Regions from separate parts of the Bradyrhizobium sp. CCBAU 65884 genome, predicted to be linked through region 1. Evidence: predicted binding sites of a transcription regulator. Region 1 holds the regulator's gene; the other holds the start of a gene.
The links. The regulator PhoB, encoded in region 1, activates phosphate uptake and scavenging genes when phosphate is short. The targets are predictions, from matches to a motif close to TGTCATNNANCTGTCAT.
Positions count from the first base shown of each region.

Region 1 (10,546 bases):
CATCACCGATGCCTCCGGCCGCCAGCAGGAGGTCAAGGGCGAGGGCGTGGTTGGCGAGCAGCCGATCCTGGCCCCCGGCGAGCGCTTCGAATACACCTCCGGCGTCCCGCTTTCGACCGCCTCCGGCTTCATGACCGGCCGCTACCAGATGGTCACCGAAAGCGGCGAGCGCTTCGAGATCGACGTTCCCGCGTTTTCGCTTGATAGTCCCGACAACAAGCGGGTGTTGAATTAGGGCCTCGCTCGTGTCCCGGACGCGCCGCAACGCGAAGCGTTGCTGCGCAGAGCCGGGACCCAGGGGCGGCCCGGCACGCGGCGAGATGGGCCCCGGCTCTGCAGCGCACCGCACCGGACGATGCTTCGCATCGCCGGGAGCGGTGCGCTGCGTCCGGGGCACGAGAGCAGAGTGTGGCGCACGCATTCTCCACGTCGTCGTTGCGATGCTCCAATGCAGATCCCAGCGGCAGTGCCGTAGGGTGGGCAAAGGCGCTTAAGCGCCGTGCCCACGATCTCCATCGATAAGCAACAAAGACGTGGGCACGCTGCGCTTTGCCCACCCTACGAGATTGAGCTTGTGGCAGGCAGCTCAAGCTTGCAGACACGCCTTTGCGTTCTCGCGGCTCAATTCGCCCGAGCTTTGCTTCATCGCTCACCCTCATTAGCCAAGAGGGCGCAGGGAAGACCGGGTGCCGGCTCGCACCCGCGGTCCGCTGCGCGAAATGCACGCGCAAGAAGAACCGCACAGCAGCATACAGGTGGTGCCGAACACTCGGCCTTCCCTGCGCAGTGGCTGGACGGCTTATGCCGTGATCTCCCGGGAGCCGACCATTCCTTCTGGCCTCCCTCGCCCCGCGAATTGGATGATGCAGTCCGCCCGGTTGGGCTCGCTCGCACCTTCGCAGGACTTGACCGTGGCAACGACGGCCAGGACCACACGGTTTTGCCGTACGCGCGGCCCGCCATTTCGCCGCAGTTTTTCCTGGCCCCGTCGACGAAGCCGGAAACTTACAGACGAGACGAAGCCTAGCAGCGCCGCTCGTCTGCACGAAGCCTCGGACTCACAGGGACTACCCGCCCTGCCCGCACCTCTCGTGCCGACGCTGCCGCGTCCACCGCAAGCCCGGCTCGCGATGCGTGACGACACATGATCGCCCCTCTTGGTGAGCCGGGATGCGCAATTCATACGCCGAAACCGAATTTCGGCAAAGTGGAATATTTTTGGTGACAAGGATTGACAGAGGGCGACACAGGCGCGGTGCCGTAGGGTGGGCAAAGGCGCGCTCTTGCGCGACGTGCCCACGAATTCTCCCAGTCACACGCAGATCGTGGGCACGCTTCGCTTTGCCCACCCTACGAAGCTACGAGAGCTCGCCAAGCGCCTGCGAATTACGCGTCCTCCACGCCGGCCTCGTCCGGCGTAAAATCGTACACCGACGAGCAGAACTCGCAGGTGACGACGACCTTGTCGTCCTTCACCATCGCCGCGCGATCGTCGGGCGAAAAGCTCTTCAGCATCGAGGCGACCGCATCGCGCGAGCAGGAGCATTGCGCCTTGAGCACCATCGGATTGAACACGCGTACGCCGCGCTCGTGGAACAGGCGGAACAGCAGCCGCTCGCCGGAGAGCTCGGGATCGATCAGCTCGACGTCCTCGACGGTCTCGATCAGCGAACGCGCCTCGACCCAGGCATCGTCTTCGGCAACGCTGTGCACCTCGACGCCATCGGGGGCATCGCCGGGATGCAGATCGGCCTGCCGCGCGCGCTCGGGCGCCTTCGGCAGAAATTGCATCAGCATGCCGCCGGCGCGCCAGCGATGCTTGCCGCCGTCGTTCGAACGCCACTCCTCGCCGACCGCGAGGCGCACGCGCGTCGGGATCTGCTCGGAGCGCAGGAAATATTCGTGAGCGGCGTCTTCCAGGCTGCCGCCGTCGAGCGCGACCAGGCCCTGGTAGCGGCTCATGTCGGGGCCCTGGTCGATGGTCATGGCGAGATGACCGCGGCCGAGCAGCGTGCCGGAATCCCTGGTATCGCCAAGACGCGCGGCATCGAAGCGCGCATAGGCCCGCAGGCGATCCGGTGCCATGTAGTCGACGACCAGGAACGACACCGGGCCGTCGGTCTGGGCCTGCAGGATGAAGCGGCCCTCGAATTTCAGCGCGGTGCCGAGCAGCGTCGTCAGCACGATGGCCTCGCCGAGCAGCTTGCCGACCGGCGCCGGATAATCGTGCTTGCTCAGGATCTCGTCGAGCGCCGGGCCAAGCCGCACCAGGCGCCCGCGCACGTCGAGCGCGTCGACCTCGTAGGGCAACACGGCGTCATCGATCGGAACCGCTGATGGCGCGCGAACCGGGCCTTCGGGGCCGGCTTTCATCTCAGGGGATTGGGAAACCATGGGGCGTTATCTGGGGTCGGAGGGCGGAAATGGAAGGGGGTGCGGGCGGTGTGTTCCGGATACAAGTCGAACTGAACGAAGCAACCTCAAACTCGGTGTCGTCCCGGGGCGCGCGAAGCGCGAGCCCGGGATCCATAACCACGGGATGACGTGATGGCGCGAGCTGACAACTCCGAGTCCTCGCCAAACTCAGTCCTGTGGCTATGGGTCCCGGATCGGCGCTCCGTTCTGGACAACGCTACGCGTTGCCAGAAGCTGCGCTTGTCCGGGACGACACCGTATGTGAGGTGATCGCCGGGCCTCCAGCGAAGCTACTTCACCGCGTCAAAACACCAGGCCAGAATGCCCTTCTGCGCGTGCAGGCGATTTTCGGCCTCGTCGAACACGACCGATTGCGGACCGTCGATCACTTCATCCGTGACCTCCTCGCCGCGATGGGCGGGCAGGCAGTGCATGAACAGCGCGTCGGGCTTGGCCAGCGACATCAGCTTGCCGTTGACCTGATAGGGCTTGAGCACGTTGTGGCGGTGCTCGCCTTCCTTGTCGCCCATCGACACCCAGGTGTCGGTGACGACGCAGTCGGCGCCGCGCACGGCGGCTTCCGGATCGGTGCCGAGCATGATCGGCGCGCCGGTCGCCTTGATGAAGTCGCGCATCGCCTTTTTCGGCGCGAGCTCCGGCGGGGTTGCGACATTGAGCTGGAACTTGAAGCGCTCGGCGGCGTGAGCCCAGGACGCCAGCACGTTGTTGTCGTCGCCGGTCCAGGCCACCGTCTTGCCCTCGATCGGGCCGCGATGCTCCTCATAGGTCATGAGGTCGGCCATCACCTGGCAGGGATGCGAGCGCCGCGTCAGGCCGTTGATGACCGGCACGGTGGCGTTGGCCGCGAGCTCCAGCAGCGCATCGTGGTTGAGGATGCGGATCATGATGGCGTCGACATAGCGCGACAGCACGCGCGCGGTGTCGGCGATGGTCTCGCCGCGGCCGAGCTGCATCTCGGCACCGGTGAGCATGATGGGCTCGCCGCCGAGCTGACGCATCGCGACGTCGAACGACACGCGTGTCCGGGTCGACGGGCGCTCGAAGATCATCGCCAGCGTCTTGCCTTCGAGCGGCCTGACCGGCTGCTGCGCCTTCTGCTTCGCCTTCATCGCGGACGAAGCTGCAAGCATGCGCTTGAGCTCCGACAGCGGCAGCTCGTTGATATCGAGGAAGTGCTTTGGAGTTTTATTGGGGGACTTGCTCATCAGCTTGCCGCCCGCTTGGTCTGGCTGGACGAGATTGCGGCGCAGGCGCGCTCGAGCCGCCCGACGCTGTCCTCGATCTCGGCTTCGGTCACGATCAGCGGCGGCAGGAAACGCACGACATTGTCGCCGGCCCCGACAGTGAGCAGCTTTTCGTGACGCAGGGCCGCGACCAGATCGCCGGAGGGCACCACGGCCTTGATGCCGATCAGGAGGCCTTCGCCGCGCACTTCGCTGACGACATCGGGATGACGGTCGATCACGGAGGCAAGCTTCTGCTTCAGCAGCAGCGACATTCTCTGCACGTGGTCGAAGAAGCCGGGCTTGAGCATGACGTCGAGCACCGCGTTGGCCGCGGAGATCGCCAGCGGATTGCCGCCGAAGGTCGAGCCGTGCGAGCCGGGCCCCATGCCGTCGGCCGCATCCGCGGTCGCCAGCACCGCGCCGATCGGGAAGCCGCCGCCAAGCGCCTTCGCCAGCGACATCACATCCGGCGTGACGCCGGTGCGCCGATACGCGAACAGATCACCACTGCGGCCCATGCCGGTCTGCACCTCGTCGAAGGCGAGCAGCAGGCCCTTCTCGTCGCAGAGCTGGCGCAACGCCTTGAGGAAGGTCGGCGTTGCCGAGCGCACGCCGCCCTCGCCCTGGATCGGCTCGATCAGGATGCCGGCGGTGTGCGGGCCGATCGCCTTCTTGACGGCCTCGATATCGCCATGCGGCAGCTGGTCGAAGCCATCCATGGGCGGGCCAAAGCCTTCGAGATATTTTGCAGATCCGGTCGCGGCGAGCGTCGCCAGCGTACGGCCGTGAAAGGCGCCTTCGAAGGTGATGATGCGATAACGTTCCGGATGACCCTTGGAGAAGTGATGATGGCGGACCACCTTGATCACACCCTCCAGCGCTTCGGCGCCCGAATTGCAGAAGAACACGAAGTCGGCAAAGCTCTCGTTGCAAAGCCGGTTGGCGAGCTTCTCGCCATCCGGGCTCTGGAACAGGTTCGACATGTGCCAGAGCTTCGTCGCCTGCTCCTGCAACGCCTTGATCAGATGCGGGTGGCAATGGCCGAGCGCATTCACAGCCACGCCCGAGGTGAAATCGAGATAGCGATCGCCATTGGTCGCGATCAGCCAGCAGCCTTCGCCGCGCTCGAAGCCGAGGTCGGCTCTGGCGAAAACGGGGAGCAAATGCGGCGCTGCGCTGTTAGTCATGATGTCACTTGAATGTTGCGGACGGTGTGACGCGTGCATTGCGCAACGCACCATCGACCGGCCCGGAAAACGAAACGTGCCGCCTTTTAAGGGCGGCACGCGCGACTATCTTATGCCTGGCAAGACGGGTGTCAATGCCGCCCGGAAAGCCTCGGGAAACGCTGAATCCGTAGTCTTGCGGTGCCGATTTTGCGGGTTTTCACCACGGAACATGTGGAAGCGAGTCGGCGGACTCTTGCGCGGGAGTCACGCCATATTGTAGCGTTTGGATTGTCAGATACGACATCTCGTGCAGCGGTTCTGATCCCAAGAGTCCTCTTGTACCGGCGTAAACGTTCGGGCGTCAGTCACGCGCCCGGCGAGCCTTAAGGGATTCTGACGGCACGGGTTTTTGAAGGCTTAGGCAATCGCTGCGAGGCCCCAGGATGGCGGCGCGTAGCGAGGGAAAGGGTGCAATGACGGTTTTGACCTGGTCCGACGATCGCGTCGAGCAGCTGAAAAAGCTCTGGGAGGCCGGACTTTCGGCCAGCCAGATCGCAGCTGAACTCGGCAATGTGACCCGCAATGCCGTGATCGGCAAAGTGCACAGGCTCGGTCTGTCCGGCCGTGCCAAGAGCCCTTCATCGGCAGCGCCCCGGCCGCGCAAGGCGCGTCCCGCGCAGCACATGATGCGGGTGACCCGCCCCATTGCGCGCGGCAACACCGCGCTGGCGCAGGCCTTCGAGGTCGAGGTGGAGGCCGAACCGGTCACCTACGACAACGTGGTGCCGATGAGCCAGCGGCTGTCGCTGCTCGAGCTGAACGAGGCCACCTGCCATTGGCCGGTCGGCGATCCCTCCAGCCCGGATTTCTTCTTCTGCGGCGGCAGGGCGCTGTCCGGCCTGCCCTACTGCGCCCAGCACTCGCGCGTGGCGTATCAGCCGGCGGCGGATCGCCGGCGTGCCCCGGCAAAGCCGGGTCCGCGCTGAGTTAGCTGGTTCAGTGACTGCAAAGACGGCGCCGTCATACGAGTGACGGCTCGACACATCCGATGTCGTCCCGGACAAGCGCGCCCCAAGCGCGCGCAGATCCGGGACCCATAACCACCGCGAGATGTGGTTACGGGACTCGGAGTTACCTTTTTCTCGAGATCACTACTCCCCGTGGTTATGGGTCCCGGATCTGCGCTGACGCTTGTCCGGGACGACACCGAGAGTGTGGCCGCAGCTCACCGAGCCTCCGTCTGTTCCGCCTTCGCGAAGCGATCGTCGAGCGCGTAGCCGGCGCCGCGGACGGTGCGGATCGGGTCCTGCTCGCGGCCGAGATTGAGCAGCTTGCGCAGGCGGCCGATATGGACGTCGACGGTGCGCTCATCGATGTAGATGTCGCGGCCCCAGACGCTGTCGAGCAGCTGCTCGCGCGAGAACACGCGGCCCGGATGCTCCAGGAAGAACTCCAGCAGGCGATATTCGGTCGGACCGAGATCGATCGGCCGGCCCGAGCGCGCCACGCGACGCTTGTCGCGGTCGAGCTCGATGTCGCCATAGGCCAGCACTGTCGCGAGCCGCTCAGGACTGGCGCGGCGCAGCAGGCCCTTCACGCGCGCCAAAAGCTCCGGCACCGAGAACGGCTTGACGATGTAGTCGTCGGCGCCGGTCGCAAGTCCCCGCACCCGCTCGCTCTCCTCGCCGCGCGCGGTGAGCATGATGATCGGCAGCTGCTTGGTGTCGGGCCGGGTCCGCAGCCGCCGGCACAGCTCGATGCCCGACAGGCCCGGCAGCATCCAGTCGAGCACGATCAGGTCCGGGATGTGCTCCTTGAGGCGGGTGTCGGCGTCGTCGCCGCGCATCACCGTCTCGACGTCATAGCCGTCGCCTTCGAGGTTGTAGCGAAGCAGCTCGGTGAGAGCTTCCTCGTCCTCAACCACCATAATGCGTGCGCCCATCGGGTCGTCGCTCCTTGAGTCTTCAGGTATTCGGGACCGTCGTGGCGAAGGTGGTCATGTCGCCCTTCGGCCGCTTGTCGGTGATCGCCTGGCCTTCGATCATGTAGAACACGGTCTCGGCGATGTTGGTGGCGTGGTCGCCGATCCGCTCGATGTTCTTGGCGCAGAACATCAGATGGATACAGAACGAGATGTTGCGCGGATCCTCCATCATGTAGGTGAGGAGCTCGCGGAACAGCGAGGTGCAGATCGCGTCGACTTCCTCGTCGCCCTTCCACACCGCCATCGCCGCCGGCAGATCATGTGCGGCATAGGCGTCCAGCACCGACTTGACCTGCTGCTGCACGAGGTCGGTCATGTGCTCCAGGCCGCGGAACAGTTTCAGCGGATGGAAGTCGGTCTCCAGCGCGGCGACGCGCTTGCCCATGTTCTTGGCGAGGTCGCCGATGCGCTCGAGGTCGGTCGCAACGCGCATGGCGCCGACGATCTCGCGCAAATCCACCGCCATCGGCTGGCGGCGGGCGATGGTGAGCACGGCGCGTTCCTCGATGCGCTTCTGCAACGCGTCGAGCTCGGCATCGATGGTGACGACGCGCTGGCCGAGCGCGACGTCGCGGCGGATCAGCGCGCCGACGGAATCGACGATCATGCGTTCGGCGATGCCGCCCATCTCGGCGACCAGGCGGGTGAGCTCCTGGAGGTCGGTGTCGAAAGCTTTTGCGGTATGTTCAGTACCCATGTCGCGTCTCCTCAGCCGAACCGGCCGGTGATGTAATCCTGCGTGCGCCGGTCGCTCGGCGACGTGAAGATCTTGCTGGTGTCGTCGAACTCGATCAGCTCGCCGAGATACATGAAGGCGGTCTTGTCGGAGACGCGCGCCGCCTGCTGCATGTTGTGCGTGACGATCGCGATCGTGTAGTTCTCGGACAGCTCCTGGATCAGCTCCTCGACCTTGGCGGTCGAGATCGGATCGAGCGCCGAGCAGGGCTCGTCGAACAGAATCACCTCGGGCCGCACTGCGACGGTGCGGGCGATGCACAGGCGCTGCTGCTGGCCGCCGGAGAGCGACAGGCCGGAGGCGTTGAGCTTGTCCTTGACCTCGTTCCACAGCGCGCCGCCGCGCAGCGCCTTCTCGACGCGGTCGTCCATCTCGGACTTCGAGATCTTCTCGTAGAGGCGGATGCCGAAGGCGATGTTCTCGTAGATCGTCATCGGGAACGGCGTCGGCTTCTGGAACACCATGCCGACCCGGGCGCGCAGCAGATTGAGGTCGAGCCTGGGGTCGAGGATGTTGGTCTGGTCCAGCATGAGCTGGCCGGTGGCGCGCTGGCCCGGATAGAGGTCGTACATCCGGTTGAAGATGCGCAGCAGGGTCGACTTGCCGCAGCCCGACGGGCCGATGAACGCCGTGACACGGTTGGCGCCCAGCGTCAGGTTGATGTTCTTCAGCGCGTGGTGCTCGCCGTAATAGAAATTGAGATTGCGCACCGTCACCTTGGCCGGAGCTTCCGGCAGCGGCTGCGAGGCCAGATGAGCGTTGGAACTCATGGAAACGGACAGGTCGGTCATTTTGCAGTCCTCTCGGCGCCGAGGATGCGCGCGCCAATGTTCAGGGCAAGCACGGTGAGCGTGATCAGCAGCGCGCCGCTCCAGGCGAGCTGCTTCCAATAGGCGTAGGGGCTCTGGACGAAGTTGTTGATGGTGACCGGCAAATTGGCCATCGTCTTGTTCAGGCCGAGGCTGAAGAACTGGTTCGACAGCGCGGTGAAGAGCAGCGGCGCGGTCTCGCCGGCGACGCGGGCGGTGGCGAGCAGCACGCCGGTGATGAGGCCCGACCGGGCCGCACGATAGGCGATACGCTTGATCACCAGCGAGCGCGGCAGGCCGAGCGCCGAGGCCGCCTCGCGCAGCGGATTCGGCACCAGCAGCAGCATGTCCTCGGTGGTGCGCAGCACGACCGGGATCACGATGACGGCGAGCGCCAGCGCGCCCGCGATCGCGGAGAAGCCACGCATCGGCACCACCACCGCGCCATAGATGAACAGGCCGATGATGATCGAGGGCGCCGAGAGCAGGATGTCGTTGATGAAGCGGATCACCGAGGTCAGCCGGTCGTTGCGGCCGTATTCGGCAAGGTAGGTGCCGGCGAACAGGCCGAGCGGCGCGCCGATGCCGACGCCGATCAACGTCATGATGATCGAACCGACGATCGCGTTGCGCAGGCCGCCCTCGGTCGAACCCGGCGGCGGCGTATCCGCGACGAAGATCTCAAGATTGAGGCCGGCCAGGCCGTTGAAGAGCAACGTGATCAGGATCAGCGCGAGCCAGGTGACGCCGAAGGCGGCCGCGGCGAAGCAGAGCCCGCGGATGACGATGTCCTTGCGGCGACGACGCGAATAGATCGGATTGAGCGCCATGACGTTACTTCCCCGCCTTCTTGTCCAGCCGCATCAGCATCAGCCGCGCTGCGGCCAGCACGAAGAACGTCAGCACGAACAGCAAGAGGCCGAGCAGGATCAGGCCGGACTGGTGCAGGCCGTCGCTCTCGGCGAATTCGGATGCGATCGCCGCCGAGATCGTGGTGCCCGGCGCGAAGATCGATGAGGAGATGCGGAACGAATTGCCGATGATGAAGGTCACCGCCATGGTCTCGCCGAGGGCGCGGCCCAGCGCCAGCATGACGCCGCCGATGATGCCGACGCGGGTGTAGGGGATCACCACGCTGCGGACGACTTCCCAGGTGGTGCAGCCGACGCCGTAGGCGGCCTCCTTCAGCACCGGCGGCACCGTCTTGAACACGTCGACCGAGATCGAGGTGATGAAGGGCAGCACCATGATGGCGAGGATCAGCGCGGCGTTGAACGTGCTGAGATAGGACGGCGGACCTGCGAAGATCGCGCCCAGCACGGGCACGCCGTCGAATATCCTGATCATGAAGGGCTGGAAGGTGTTGGCCAGGAACGGGCCCAGCACGAAGAAGCCCCACATGCCGTAGATGATCGAGGGAATGCCGGCGAGCAGCTCGATCGCCATGCCGATCGGGCGGCGCAGCCATTGCGGGCAGAGCTCGGTGAGGAAGATCGCAATGCCGAGACCGACGGGAATGGCGATCAGCATGGCGATGAAGGAGGTGACGAGCGTGCCGTACATCGGCCCGAGCGCGCCGAGCACGGGCGGATCGGCCGACGGCGCCCAGCGCTGCGTCCACAGGAAGGAGAAGCCGTATTCCTTCATCGCCGGGAACGCGCCGACGATCAGCGAGACGATGATGCCACCGAGAATGAGGAGCACCGAGATCGCGGACAGCCGCGTGATCCAGTAGAAGGTGACGTCGCCGAGCTTGAACGCGCTCAAGGCCTTGGCGCGATCATACGGTCCGGCGTCGTCGATTACATCGCTCTGAACGGCCATTTCTGCCACGCCGATCCCCTGTGCCCGATAATATACGCTTGTTGTCAGTCTTTTTGTCGGTCTCGCGCTCCGGACGCGGCGCGCGCCGGTCCGGAGCGGAAGTCTTGCGGGTTCCGGCCCTCGCGGAGCGGCACACTGGACGATGCTTCGCATCGCCAGGGCCGCACCGCGTCCGGGACGCGAGAGCCTTACTTAGCTCTTGATCTCGGCAGCCCAGGTCTTCTCGATCAGGGTCACGACGCCTTCGGGCATCGGGATGTAGTCGAGCTCTTCAGCCGCCTTGCCGCCGCTCTTGAAGGCCCAGCGGAAGAACTTGATGGCTTCCTGCGAGGCCGCCTTGTCGGTGGCATCCTTGTGCATGA
Region 1 is NZ_LBJU01000105.1:15,331-25,876, reverse strand. Features, by position in the region: gene apaG (Co2+/Mg2+ efflux protein ApaG) at 1-235, shown strand, start outside; gene XI03_RS11560 (Hsp33 family molecular chaperone) at 1,387-2,394, opposite strand; gene argF (ornithine carbamoyltransferase) at 2,706-3,641, opposite strand; gene XI03_RS11550 (aspartate aminotransferase family protein) at 3,641-4,849, opposite strand; gene XI03_RS11545 (GcrA family cell cycle regulator) at 5,305-5,817, shown strand; gene phoB (phosphate regulon transcriptional regulator PhoB) at 6,057-6,773, opposite strand; gene phoU (phosphate signaling complex protein PhoU) at 6,796-7,512, opposite strand; gene pstB (phosphate ABC transporter ATP-binding protein PstB) at 7,524-8,342, opposite strand; gene pstA (phosphate ABC transporter permease PstA) at 8,339-9,190, opposite strand; gene pstC (phosphate ABC transporter permease subunit PstC) at 9,195-10,184, opposite strand; gene pstS (phosphate ABC transporter substrate-binding protein PstS) at 10,377-10,546, opposite strand, start outside.

Region 2 (10,546 bases), on a different contig from region 1:
CCTTCGCCGGCTTGGCCTCGGGCGGCGGCTCGGCGGGCAAAGCCGCGACGGCAGGTGCGTTCGGATCGGGCTGCTGCTGAGCGCCCTTGTACATGTCCTTCGGGACGCCCTGCTCGAGGCCCGGCACGCCCTCCGGGAAGACCGGCTTGCGGTCGCCCGGCAGCTTCTTCTTGGTGTCGAGGAAGTCGAGCATGTCGCTTGGATCGAAGCTGGAGCAGCCGCCCAGGACACCCGTGAAGGCGATCAGGACGGCGGCTGCGATCAAGCGTGGCGTACGGCGCATCTTGTGTGTCTCGTTTACGTCAGAGGGCCCGTCGTCAGCTCTTTTTGCTCAGCTCTTGGCGACGGGCGGAAGCAGGGCCTGGAGCGCCTCGGCGCGCGAGCGCAGGCCGGGCGGCGTTTCGCCGTCCTCGCTAATCGCGTCGAGCCATTTGCGGGCCGCGGTCATGTCGTTGTTGCGCCAGGCCGACAGCGCCAGCATCTCGCGGGCACTGTGGCGGAAGGTCGATTTGGGCGCTGCGGAAGGCTCGAGCCGCTGCTGCATGTCGGCATAGGACGCGCTGTCGAGCAGCAGGCCGGCGGCGCGGACCTTGGCCAGATCCTGCCACTCACCGCCGACGCTGCGGTCGGCAGCGATGTCGTCATACATCTTGGCGGCAGCCTTGGCGTCGCGGGGCGCCGCCTCGGCCGCGGCACGCAGCCGCGCCAGGGTGCGATAGCCCGACGGCGCCTTGGCGGCGAGTTCGGTGAAGGCGGCCTCGGCCTCGGCATGCTTGTCCTGGTCGGACAGCTCTGCGGCCCTCTCGAAGGCGGCGCCGGCCTCGGCGGCCTTCCTGGCCTCCAGATATTGATACCCGCGCCAGCCGCCGACGCCGGCCACAACCAGCACCATCAGGGCGATGAAGTAGATCGAATATCTATCCCACAGCTTCTTGAGCTGTTCGCGACGTACTTCCTCGTCGACTTCGTTAAATAATTCAGACACTTATGCTAATCCCATGCCCATCCGGGTACGCGCGCGGAAGCGTTCGCGTCAGGAATCCCGTCCCCCACGTGGCGGCGAGGTACCCTAACGATATGGCGCTGGCAAGGCAAAGCGAGCCCGATCAAGGCGTTAACCACCCGGGAGAGCCCGGATGGCGCCTGCCCGGCTCAAGCGCCCAGGAGCTCCCGGAGCTGCCGCTTCAGCACCTTGCCGTTGGCATTGCGCGGCAGCGGGTCCGGCGTGATCGCCATGGTCTCGGGAACCTTGTAGTCGGACAGACGCTCGGCGCACCAAGCCCGTAAGTCGCTGTCGGCGACCGGGCTGCGTGTCACCACCACGGCGTGGACGCGCTCGCCCAGCACCGGGCAGGCCTTGGCGATGATCGCGCTCTCGATCACCGCGGGATGGCCGGCCAGCACGGATTCGACCTCGGCCGAATAGATCTTCAGGCCGCCGCGATTGATCATGTCCTTCTGCCGGTCGAACACGCGGACGAACCCTTCCGCATCGACCGAGCCGAGATCGCCGGAGTGCCAGAATCCGCTGGTGAAGCTTTCGGCGGTGGCCTTCGGGTTGTTCCAATAGCCCTTGATGACGGAGGCGCTCTGGATCCAGAGCTCGCCGATCTCGCCATGAGGCAGCTCGCGCCCATCCGGATCCATCGCGACGATGCGCGCGCCGGGACACGGCAGGCCGACGCTGTCGATGTGGCTCTCGGTCAACTCGCCCGGCATGATCGTCGAAGGCGACGTCGTCTCGGTCGAACCGTAGCAGTTCATCAGCTTCAGTCCGGGAATCGTCGCCTTGAGCTTCTCGATGGTCGCGACCGGCATCGGCGCGCCGCCGAAGCCGCCGATGCGCCAGCTCGACAGATCGTAGCCGTCGAAATCGGGCTGCAGCAGGCAGAGATTGTACATCGCCGGCACCATCACCGTGTAGGTGACCCGCTCGCGCGCGGCGAGTTTGAGGTAATCGGCGGCCTTGAACTCCGGCATGATGATCAGCGCTCCGCCACAGCGGATCATGGTCGTGATGTTGGCGACGACGCCGGTGACATGGCCGAGAGGTACTGCCGCGATCGAGCGATCCGCCTGCGTCAATTGCAGGCAGGACGCGAACACCATCGAGGAATGGACGATGTTGCAATGGGCCAGCATCGCGCCCTTCGGCTTGCCTGTGGTGCCCGAGGTGTAGAGGATCATCGCCGTGTCCTCTTCGCTCACCTCGACCGGCGCTGGCGCCGGCGGGTTGTCGGCGAGCGCGGCGAAGTGCGAGCGAGCCGGATCGTCGTCGACGGCGATGCGATGGATCACATCGGGCACCTCCTGCGCATCGGGCAGCCGCTCTGCGAGCCCTGCTTCGTGGATCAGGATCCTGGCGCCGCAATCGGCGAGGACATAGGCGATCTCCGGCTTCTGCTGGCGCGTGCTGAGCAGCACCGTGACCAGCCCCTCATGCGCGGCGGCAAACAGCAGCAGCGGAAATGCGATGCGGTTGCCGAGCAGGATCGCGACGCGGTCGCCGCGCTGCAGGCCAAGCTTGCGGAAGCCCGCGGCGATCTGCGCTGCCTGCTCCACGGCCTGCCGCCAGCTCAGCCGGACATTGCCTGCGATCAGCGCCTCGCCATCGGCATTGCGGGCGCGGGCTTGCGCGATCATCTCCCACACGCTCGCCGGCCGGTCGCAAAAGGCCGGCACCACCCGATCGCCAAAGCGCGCCTCGAACCGCATCGGCGGGATCTGAGATTGCGACCAGTCCATCGAAGGGCCCTCGGCTTGTTGCTCTTATTGCCTTCCGCGCATGGACATCGGGTTTCGTCTTGTGCTGACCGGCTAGACCCCGAACACGGGAACACCGATCACGACCGGATGGAACGCGAAGGCCAGCGCGAGATAGGCGACGACGCCGACGACGATCGCAATCAGATCATTGCTGACGCCGCCCACCGGGATCGGCGGGCCACCGCTATCGGTGCGATGCTTGAGCGAAATGCGGTCGTATACCGCCCAGCCCAGGAACGAGCCGAACAGGATGATGGAGCCGAGATCGCCGTTGGCGAGCAGATGCGCCGCCGCCCACAGCTTGATGCCGGCCAGCATCGGATGCTTCAGCGTCGCGTAGATGCGGCCGCGCAGGTAAGAGGCGACCACCAGGATGACCGCGGGCAGCATCAGCGCGAGCGTGATGTGCTTCATCGCCTTCGGCGGATACCAGACGTCGATCCAGCCGGAGCTGCGGTAATGGGCAAAGCCCCAGATGATCAACGCGAGCCCCGCGAGCGAGACCACGGCATAGAGGATCTTGTAGGTCCCCTCGCCCAGCCTTGCGATTGCCTGCGCGCGCGCCTCACGTTTGGTGGTGAACACATGGGTCGCAAAAAACAGCGCAAGCCCCAGGATCATGACCAGCAGACCCACGACATCCTCCCCCGTAAAGCAGCCCCCGCCAATGGCGTATCATCGATTGGCCGCGGGTCGCAACTCGCGCGCTACTGAGCGACCTGCCGATTGTCGACATACCGGATCGCGATCGGCCGCCCGGCCAGGGCGCCGGCGAGCCCGCCAGTGAATTTCAGCGGCAGGCAGGCATTCAGCGATGCGTTGATCGCCTTCAGATAGGTCGTGCGGGTGTCGGCGGGGACGCCGGCGGTCGCGAATGTGAGGCGCGGCGGGCCGATCAGGCCTCCGGCCCTGTTGAAGCTGAAACGCACCGACATCTGCATGCCCGCGCGCGCATTGTCCGATGGCGGCGACCAGCAGCTACGCAACTCGGCGAAGAGGTCGCCGATCGTGTCGAGATCGTGATCGGGCTTTTGGTATTTGGCGCGATCGGCCTCTGATGGGACGCTTTGGATGGTGAGCTGGAGATTCTGGCCGTAGGGATAGTCGATCTCGGGAATGCAGGGACCGGGCTCGAGCGGGCTGCAATAGGACGGCGTGCAGGGGCGGCCGTCGAGCACGCTGCAGGGCTCGTGCGCGAACGGGATCGGATTGATCTGCCGCGGCCTCGCGTCGGCAGCGATCGTAGAGATCGCCAATAGGATGAAAACGAGGATGCCGCGCCACATGATGCGAGTTCGCGATGTCACTTCGACAAAAGTGGCATCGTCCATGCACGCGTCAAGCCCGCGCGGGTTCACATGCTCGCGCGCAAGATGAGGCGCCGCCCTACCCCTTCTTCTTGACGTCCTTGACGTTGGTGAACTCGATGCCCTCGGCGCGCTCCTTGGTGTAGCCGAGATAGAATTCGTTCCTCGCCAGATACACGGGATCGCCGTCGACGTCGTCGGCGATGCTGGAGGTATTGGCGGCGATGAAGGTGTCGAGCTTCTTGCGGTCCTCCGAGGAGACCCAGCGCGCGAGCTGGAATTCGCTGACCTCGAATTCGACCGGCAGCGAATACTCCGCCTCCAGCCGCGCCTTCAGCACGTCGAGCTGGAGCGCGCCGACGACACCCACCAGCGCCGGCGCTCCGTCGCGCGGGCGGAACACCTGCACCACGCCCTCTTCCGACATCTGCTGAAGCGCTTCCTTCAGCTTCTTAGCCTTCATCGCGTCGGTGAGACGGACGCGGCGAACGATTTCCGGCGCGAAGCTCGGCACCCCGACGAAGTTGAAATCCTCGCCTTCGGTCAGCGTGTCGCCGATGCGCAGCGTGCCGTGATTGGGAATGCCGACGACGTCGCCGGCGAAGGCTTCATCCGCGACCGAACGGTCCTGCGCGAAGAAGAATTGCGGGCTCGACAGCGGCATGCTCTTGCCGGTGCGCACCAGCTTGGCCTTCATGCCGCGGCTGAGCTTGCCCGAGCAGAGGCGCGCAAAGGCGATGCGGTCGCGGTGGTTCGGATCCATATTGGCCTGGATCTTGAACACGAAGGCGCTCATGCGCGGATCGGTGGCCTCGACCTTGCGCTGGTCGCTGTCCTGCGCGCGCGGCTCGGGCGCGAACTTGCCAAGGCCTTCCAGGAGATCGCCGACGCCGAAATTGCGCAGCGCGCTGCCGAAATAGACCGGCGTCAGGTGGCCCTCGCGGAACGCGTCGAGCTCGAACGGTTTTGACGCTTCGGTGACAAGCTCGAGCTCGTCCTTGACCGCGGAGACGTCGAGATTGGCGTTGAGCTTGGCGAGCTCGGCGATCTCGATCTGCTGCGCCGCGCCGGTCTTGGCGCCGCCGCCTTCGAGCAGGCGCACGCCGCCATTGACGACGTCGTAGGTGCCGAGGAAGTCGCGGCCGCGTCCGACCGGCCAGGTCATCGGCGTGGTGTCGAGCGCCAGCGTCTTCTCGATCTCGTCGAGCAGCTCGAACACGTCGCGGCTCTCGCGATCCATCTTGTTGATGAAGGTGATGATCGGGATATCCCGAAGACGACACACCTCGAACAGCTTTCGGGTGCGCGCCTCGATGCCCTTGGCGGCGTCGATCACCATCACGGCGGAATCGACCGCCGTGAGGGTGCGATAGGTATCTTCCGAAAAGTCCTCGTGGCCCGGCGTGTCCAGGAGGTTGAACACGAGCCCTTCGAACTCGAAGGTCATCACCGAGGTCACGACCGAGATGCCGCGCTCGCGCTCGATCTTCATCCAGTCCGATCGCGTGTTGCGCCGCTCGCCCTTGGCTTTGACCTGACCGGCGAGATTGATGGCGCCGCCGAACAGCAGCAGCTTTTCGGTCAGCGTGGTCTTGCCGGCGTCGGGATGGGAGATGATCGCAAACGTGCGCCGCCGCGCCACTTCAGCGGCAAGCGGGGAACGGGCCGGCGATTCGGCTGTGGTGATGGCGATGTCGGACATGGCGGGAGCGTGTGGCAGGGAAAACGGGCCTGATCAAGCCTCATTTGGTGATTGCGGAGCCTCCCGGCCAGCCCCATATCCGCCTTGGCCATACTGGCCTTTGGGGGGAGGACGGCCTCCCCAGCCCATCAGCACGTCAGCCGCGGGGACGACCCTGCCTTGAATGGAGGGTCGTCATGGCCTGGAGCATCCTGTTCGTCGCGGGCCTTCTCGAGATCACCTGGGCGATCGGCCTGAAATACACCGAGGGCTTTACCAGGCTTGTTCCGTCCGTCGTCACGCTCGTGGCCATGGCCGGCAGCGTCATCCTGCTCGGGCTCGCGCTCAAATCCCTGCCCGTTGGAACCGCCTATGCGGTCTGGACCGGCATCGGCGCGGTCGGCACCGCAACACTGGGCATCATGCTGTTCGGCGAGCCGGCCACGGCCCTCCGTCTTGCCAGCATCGGGCTGATCGTCGCCGGGATCGTCGGGCTGAAGCTCGTTACTTGACGAAGATCTTGACCGCCCACCAGGTCAGCGCCGCCACGATGGCCGAGGCCGGGATCGTGATCACCCAGGCGTAGACGATCGAGCTGGCAACGTTCCAGCGCACCGCCGAGACGCGGCGGGCGGCACCGACGCCGACGATGGCGCCGGTGATGGTGTGCGTGGTGGAGACGGGAACCCCGAGATAGGTTGCCATGAACAAAGTCGCGGCCCCGCCGGTCTCGGCGCAAAAGCCCTGCATCGGGGTCAATTTGGTGATGCGCAGGCCCATGGTGCGGACGATGCGCCAGCCGCCCATCAGGGTGCCCAGCGCCATCGCCGCCTGGCAGGACAGCACCACCCAGAACGGCACCGAGAAGTCGCTGCCCAGATGGCCCTGCGAATAGAGCAGCACCGCGATGATGCCCATGGTCTTCTGCGCGTCGTTACCGCCATGGCCGAGCGAATAGAGCGAGGCGGAGGCGAATTGCAGGATACGGAAGGCGCGATCGACCGCGAAAGGCGTCGAGCGCACCGAGGCCCAGGACACGATCGCCACCAGCATCATCGCGAGCAGGAAGCCGATCAGCGGCGACAGCACGATCGCCAGCACCGTCTTGGTCAATCCGCTCCACACCGCAGCCGAGATCCCGGCCTTGGCCATGCCGCCGCCGACGAGCCCGCCGATCAGCGCATGCGAGGACGAGGACGGAATGCCGAGCGCCCAGGTCACGAGGTTCCAGACGATGGCGCCGACCAGGGCCGCGAAGATCACCTGGGCATCGACGATCGAGGGATCGATGATGCCGGTGCCGATGGTCTGGGCGACGTGCAGGCCGAACACCATGAAGGCGACGAAATTGAAGAACGCGGCCCAGAATACCGCGAATTGCGGTCGCAGCACCCGGGTCGAGACGATGGTCGCGATCGAATTGGCGGCATCGTGCAGGCCGTTCAGGAAATCGAACAGCAGCGCGACGGCGATCAAGCCGACCAGGACGGGAAGACCCAACGCGGCATCCACAGCGGCCTGTCCTAAACTTGCTCGATGACGATGCTGTTGATCTCGTTCGCAACGTCGTCGAAGCGATCCGCCACCTTCTCGAGGTGGTCGTAGATCTCGACGCCGACGATGAAGTCCATCGCATTGCCGTCGCGATGCTTGAGGAACAGCTCCTTCAGGCCGATGTCGTGGAGATCGTCGACGCGGCCCTCGAGCTTGCCGAGTTCCTCCGTGATCGCGGTCAGCATGGCGACGTTCGGGCCGATCGACTGCATCAGCGGCAGCGCGCGGCCGACCAGATTGGCGCATTCGATCAGAAGCCCGCCGATCTCGCGCATGGGCGGCTCGAAGGTGCGGACCTCGAACAGCATCACCGCCTTGGCCGTCTGCTGCATCTGGTCGATGGCGTCGTCCATCGACGTGATCAGGTTCTTGATGTCGCCGCGGTCGAACGGGGTGATGAAGGTGCGGCGCACCGCCGTCAGCACCTCTCGGGTGATGTTGTCGGCATCATTCTCGAACTGGTTGACGCGCTGGCAATAGACCGGCGTCTCCTCGCCCCCGTTCAGCATACCCTGGAGCGCGATGGAGCCCTGGATCACCGTCCGGGCATGCCGGTCGAACAGGTCAAAGAACCGTTCTTCCTTGGGAAGGAAAGCACGAAACCATCGCATCATGGGGGTAGGCTACCGGTTGGAAATGGCCCGGCCCTGTCGGGCCGTCATGAAACTGTCATAGACCATTTTCGATCCGCGCGCGTGTCATCTCACGCCCGCGGAGCCGGATCATCCACCGCTTTCAGGCGGTCGGTAAACCACTTTTGAATCAGCTACTTAGAGCGATCGCCGGAAGTAATGCGCGATTTCGCCGATGACGCCGCGGCGGAAGGTGAGCACGCAGATTACGAAGATCGAGCCCTGGATTACCGTCACCCACTGGCCGAAGCCGGCGAGATATTGCTGCATGGCGATGATCGCGAACGCACCGACCACGGGGCCGAAGATGGTTCCGAGGCCGCCAACCAGCGTCATCAGCACGACCTCGCCCGACATCGACCAATGGACGTCGGTGAGCGAGGCGTTCTGCGCCACGAACACCTTCAGCGCACCGGCAAAACCGGCCAGGGTTCCCGACAGTACGAAGGCCAGGAACTTGTACTGGTCGGTCCGGTAGCCGAGCGAAATCGCCCGCGGCTCATTCTCCCGGATCGCCTTCAGCACCTCGCCGAACGGCGAGTTGATGACACGGAAGATCAGCAGGAAGCCGGCGAGGAACCCCACCAGCACGACGTAATAGAGCACCGTCGGCTTGGACAGATCGAACACGCCGAACATGTGTCCCTGCGGGATGCCCTGGATGCCGTCCTCGCCGTGGGTGAACGGGGCCTGGAGGTAGATGAAGTACAGCAGCTGCGACAGCGCCAGCGTGATCATCGAGAAATAGATGCCCTGGCGGCGGATCGAGATGTAGCCGGTGATGAGCGAGAGCACGAAAGCCGCGGCGATGCCGACGAGGATGCCGAGCTCGGGCGGCAGCGCCCACACTTTCAGCGCATGCGCGCAGCAATAGCCGGCGGTACCCAGGAACATGGCGTGGCCGAACGACAACAGGCCGCCATAGCCGATCAGCAGATTGAAGGCGCAGGCGAGCAGCGCAAAGCACAGCGCCTGCATCACGAAGAACGGGTAGACGCCCGTGAATGGCACCGACGCCAGCAGCAGCGCCATCACTACGAAAGCGATCATCTCGTCGCGCATCGCGCGAGGGGTCACCGGCAGCGTGTCGTCCGTCAGGGTTGTCATATCAGGCCGCCCTTCCCGTCAATCCCGTTGGCTTCACCAAGAGCACCAGCACCATCAGCACGAACACGACGGTGTTGGAGGCCTCGGGATAGAAATACTTGGTCAGACCCTCGATCACGCCCAGCGCGAAGCCGGTGATGATGGAGCCCATGATCGAACCCATGCCGCCGATCACGACCACCGCGAACACGACGATGATGAGGTCGGCGCCCATCAGCGGCCGCACCTGGTTGATCGGCGCCGAGAGCACGCCCGCGAGCGCGGCAAGGCCGACGCCGAGACCATAGGTCAGCGTGATCATGCGCGGCACGTTGATGCCGAAGGCGCGCACCAACGTCGGATTTTCGGTGGCGGCGCGCAGGTAAGCGCCGAGCTGGGTCTTCTCGATCAGGAACCAGGTCGCCAGACACACGACCAGCGAGAACACGACCACCCAGCCGCGATAGATCGGCAAGAACATGAAGCCCAGATTCATGCCGCCCTTGAGCTGGTCCGGAATGGCGTAAGGCAGACCGGAGGAGCCGAAATAGTTCTGGAACACGCCCTGCACGATCAGCGCGATGCCGAAGGTCAGGAGCAGGCCGTAGAGATGGTCGAGCCCGGTCAGCCATTGCAGCATGGTCCTTTCCAGGATCATGCCGAAGATGCCGACGATCACGGGTGCGATCAGCAGCGCCCACCAGTAGTTGATGCCGCCGAGGCTCAACAGGAAATAAGCAACGAAGGCGCCCATCATGTAGAGCGCGCCATGGGCGAAATTGATGATGTTGAGCATGCCGAAAATCACGGCAAGCCCGAGACTGAGCAGCGCGTAGAACGAGCCGTTGATCAGTCCCACCAGTAGCTGAGCGTATAGAGCCTGCATCGATCCCGCACCCGGTCCCTTCGGCGTTCCCTGAAAGTCGCCCGCGGGCCTGATGGCCTGCGGGCGGTTATCTTACTTCTTCAAGAGCGCGCACTTGCTCTCGGACAGCGGCGTGAAAGCCTGATCGCCCGGCACCGTGCCGACCAGCTTGTAGAAGTCCCACGGCCCCTTGGATTCGGAGGGCTTCTTCACCTCGAACAGATAGGCGTTGTGGATGGTGCGGCCGTTGGGCTGGATCTCGCCCTTGCCGAACAGATCGTCCTCCGTCGGCATCGACTTCATCTTCTCGACGACCTTGACGCCGTCATGGGGATTGCCGCCGAGCGCTTCCAGCGCCTTGAGATAGTGACGCACGCCCGAATAGACGCCGGCCTGCACCATGGTGGGCGGTGCGTTGTTCTTCATCCTGTCAGCGAAGCGCTTCGAGAACGCCCGGGTCTGGTCGTTCATGTCCCAGTAGAAGGTCTCGGTGAAGTTGAGGCCTTGCGCCGTCTCCAGCCCGATCGCCTTGACGTCGGTGAGGAAGAGCAGTAGCGCCGCGAGCTTCTGGCCGCCCTTGCCGATGCCGAACTCGGCAGCCTGCTTGATCGTGTTGGTGGTGTCGCCGCCGGCATTGGCAAGACCGATGATCTTT
Region 2 is NZ_LBJU01000122.1:155,708-166,253, reverse strand. Features, by position in the region: gene XI03_RS23610 (hypothetical protein) at 1-283, opposite strand, end outside; gene XI03_RS23605 (tetratricopeptide repeat protein) at 332-985, opposite strand; gene XI03_RS23600 (class I adenylate-forming enzyme family protein) at 1,153-2,745, opposite strand; gene XI03_RS23595 (NnrU family protein) at 2,818-3,402, opposite strand; gene XI03_RS23590 (hypothetical protein) at 3,474-4,052, opposite strand; gene XI03_RS23585 (peptide chain release factor 3) at 4,153-5,775, opposite strand; gene sugE (quaternary ammonium compound efflux SMR transporter SugE) at 5,952-6,266, shown strand; gene XI03_RS23575 (inorganic phosphate transporter) at 6,259-7,266, opposite strand; gene XI03_RS23570 (DUF47 domain-containing protein) at 7,278-7,922, opposite strand; gene XI03_RS23565 (branched-chain amino acid ABC transporter permease) at 8,079-9,047, opposite strand; gene XI03_RS23560 (branched-chain amino acid ABC transporter permease) at 9,049-9,912, opposite strand; gene XI03_RS23555 (ABC transporter substrate-binding protein) at 9,985-10,546, opposite strand, start outside.
Region 2: XI03_RS23570 (DUF47 domain-containing protein) is a predicted target of PhoB. The motif match lies at 7,965-7,981, and genes of this name have one in related genera.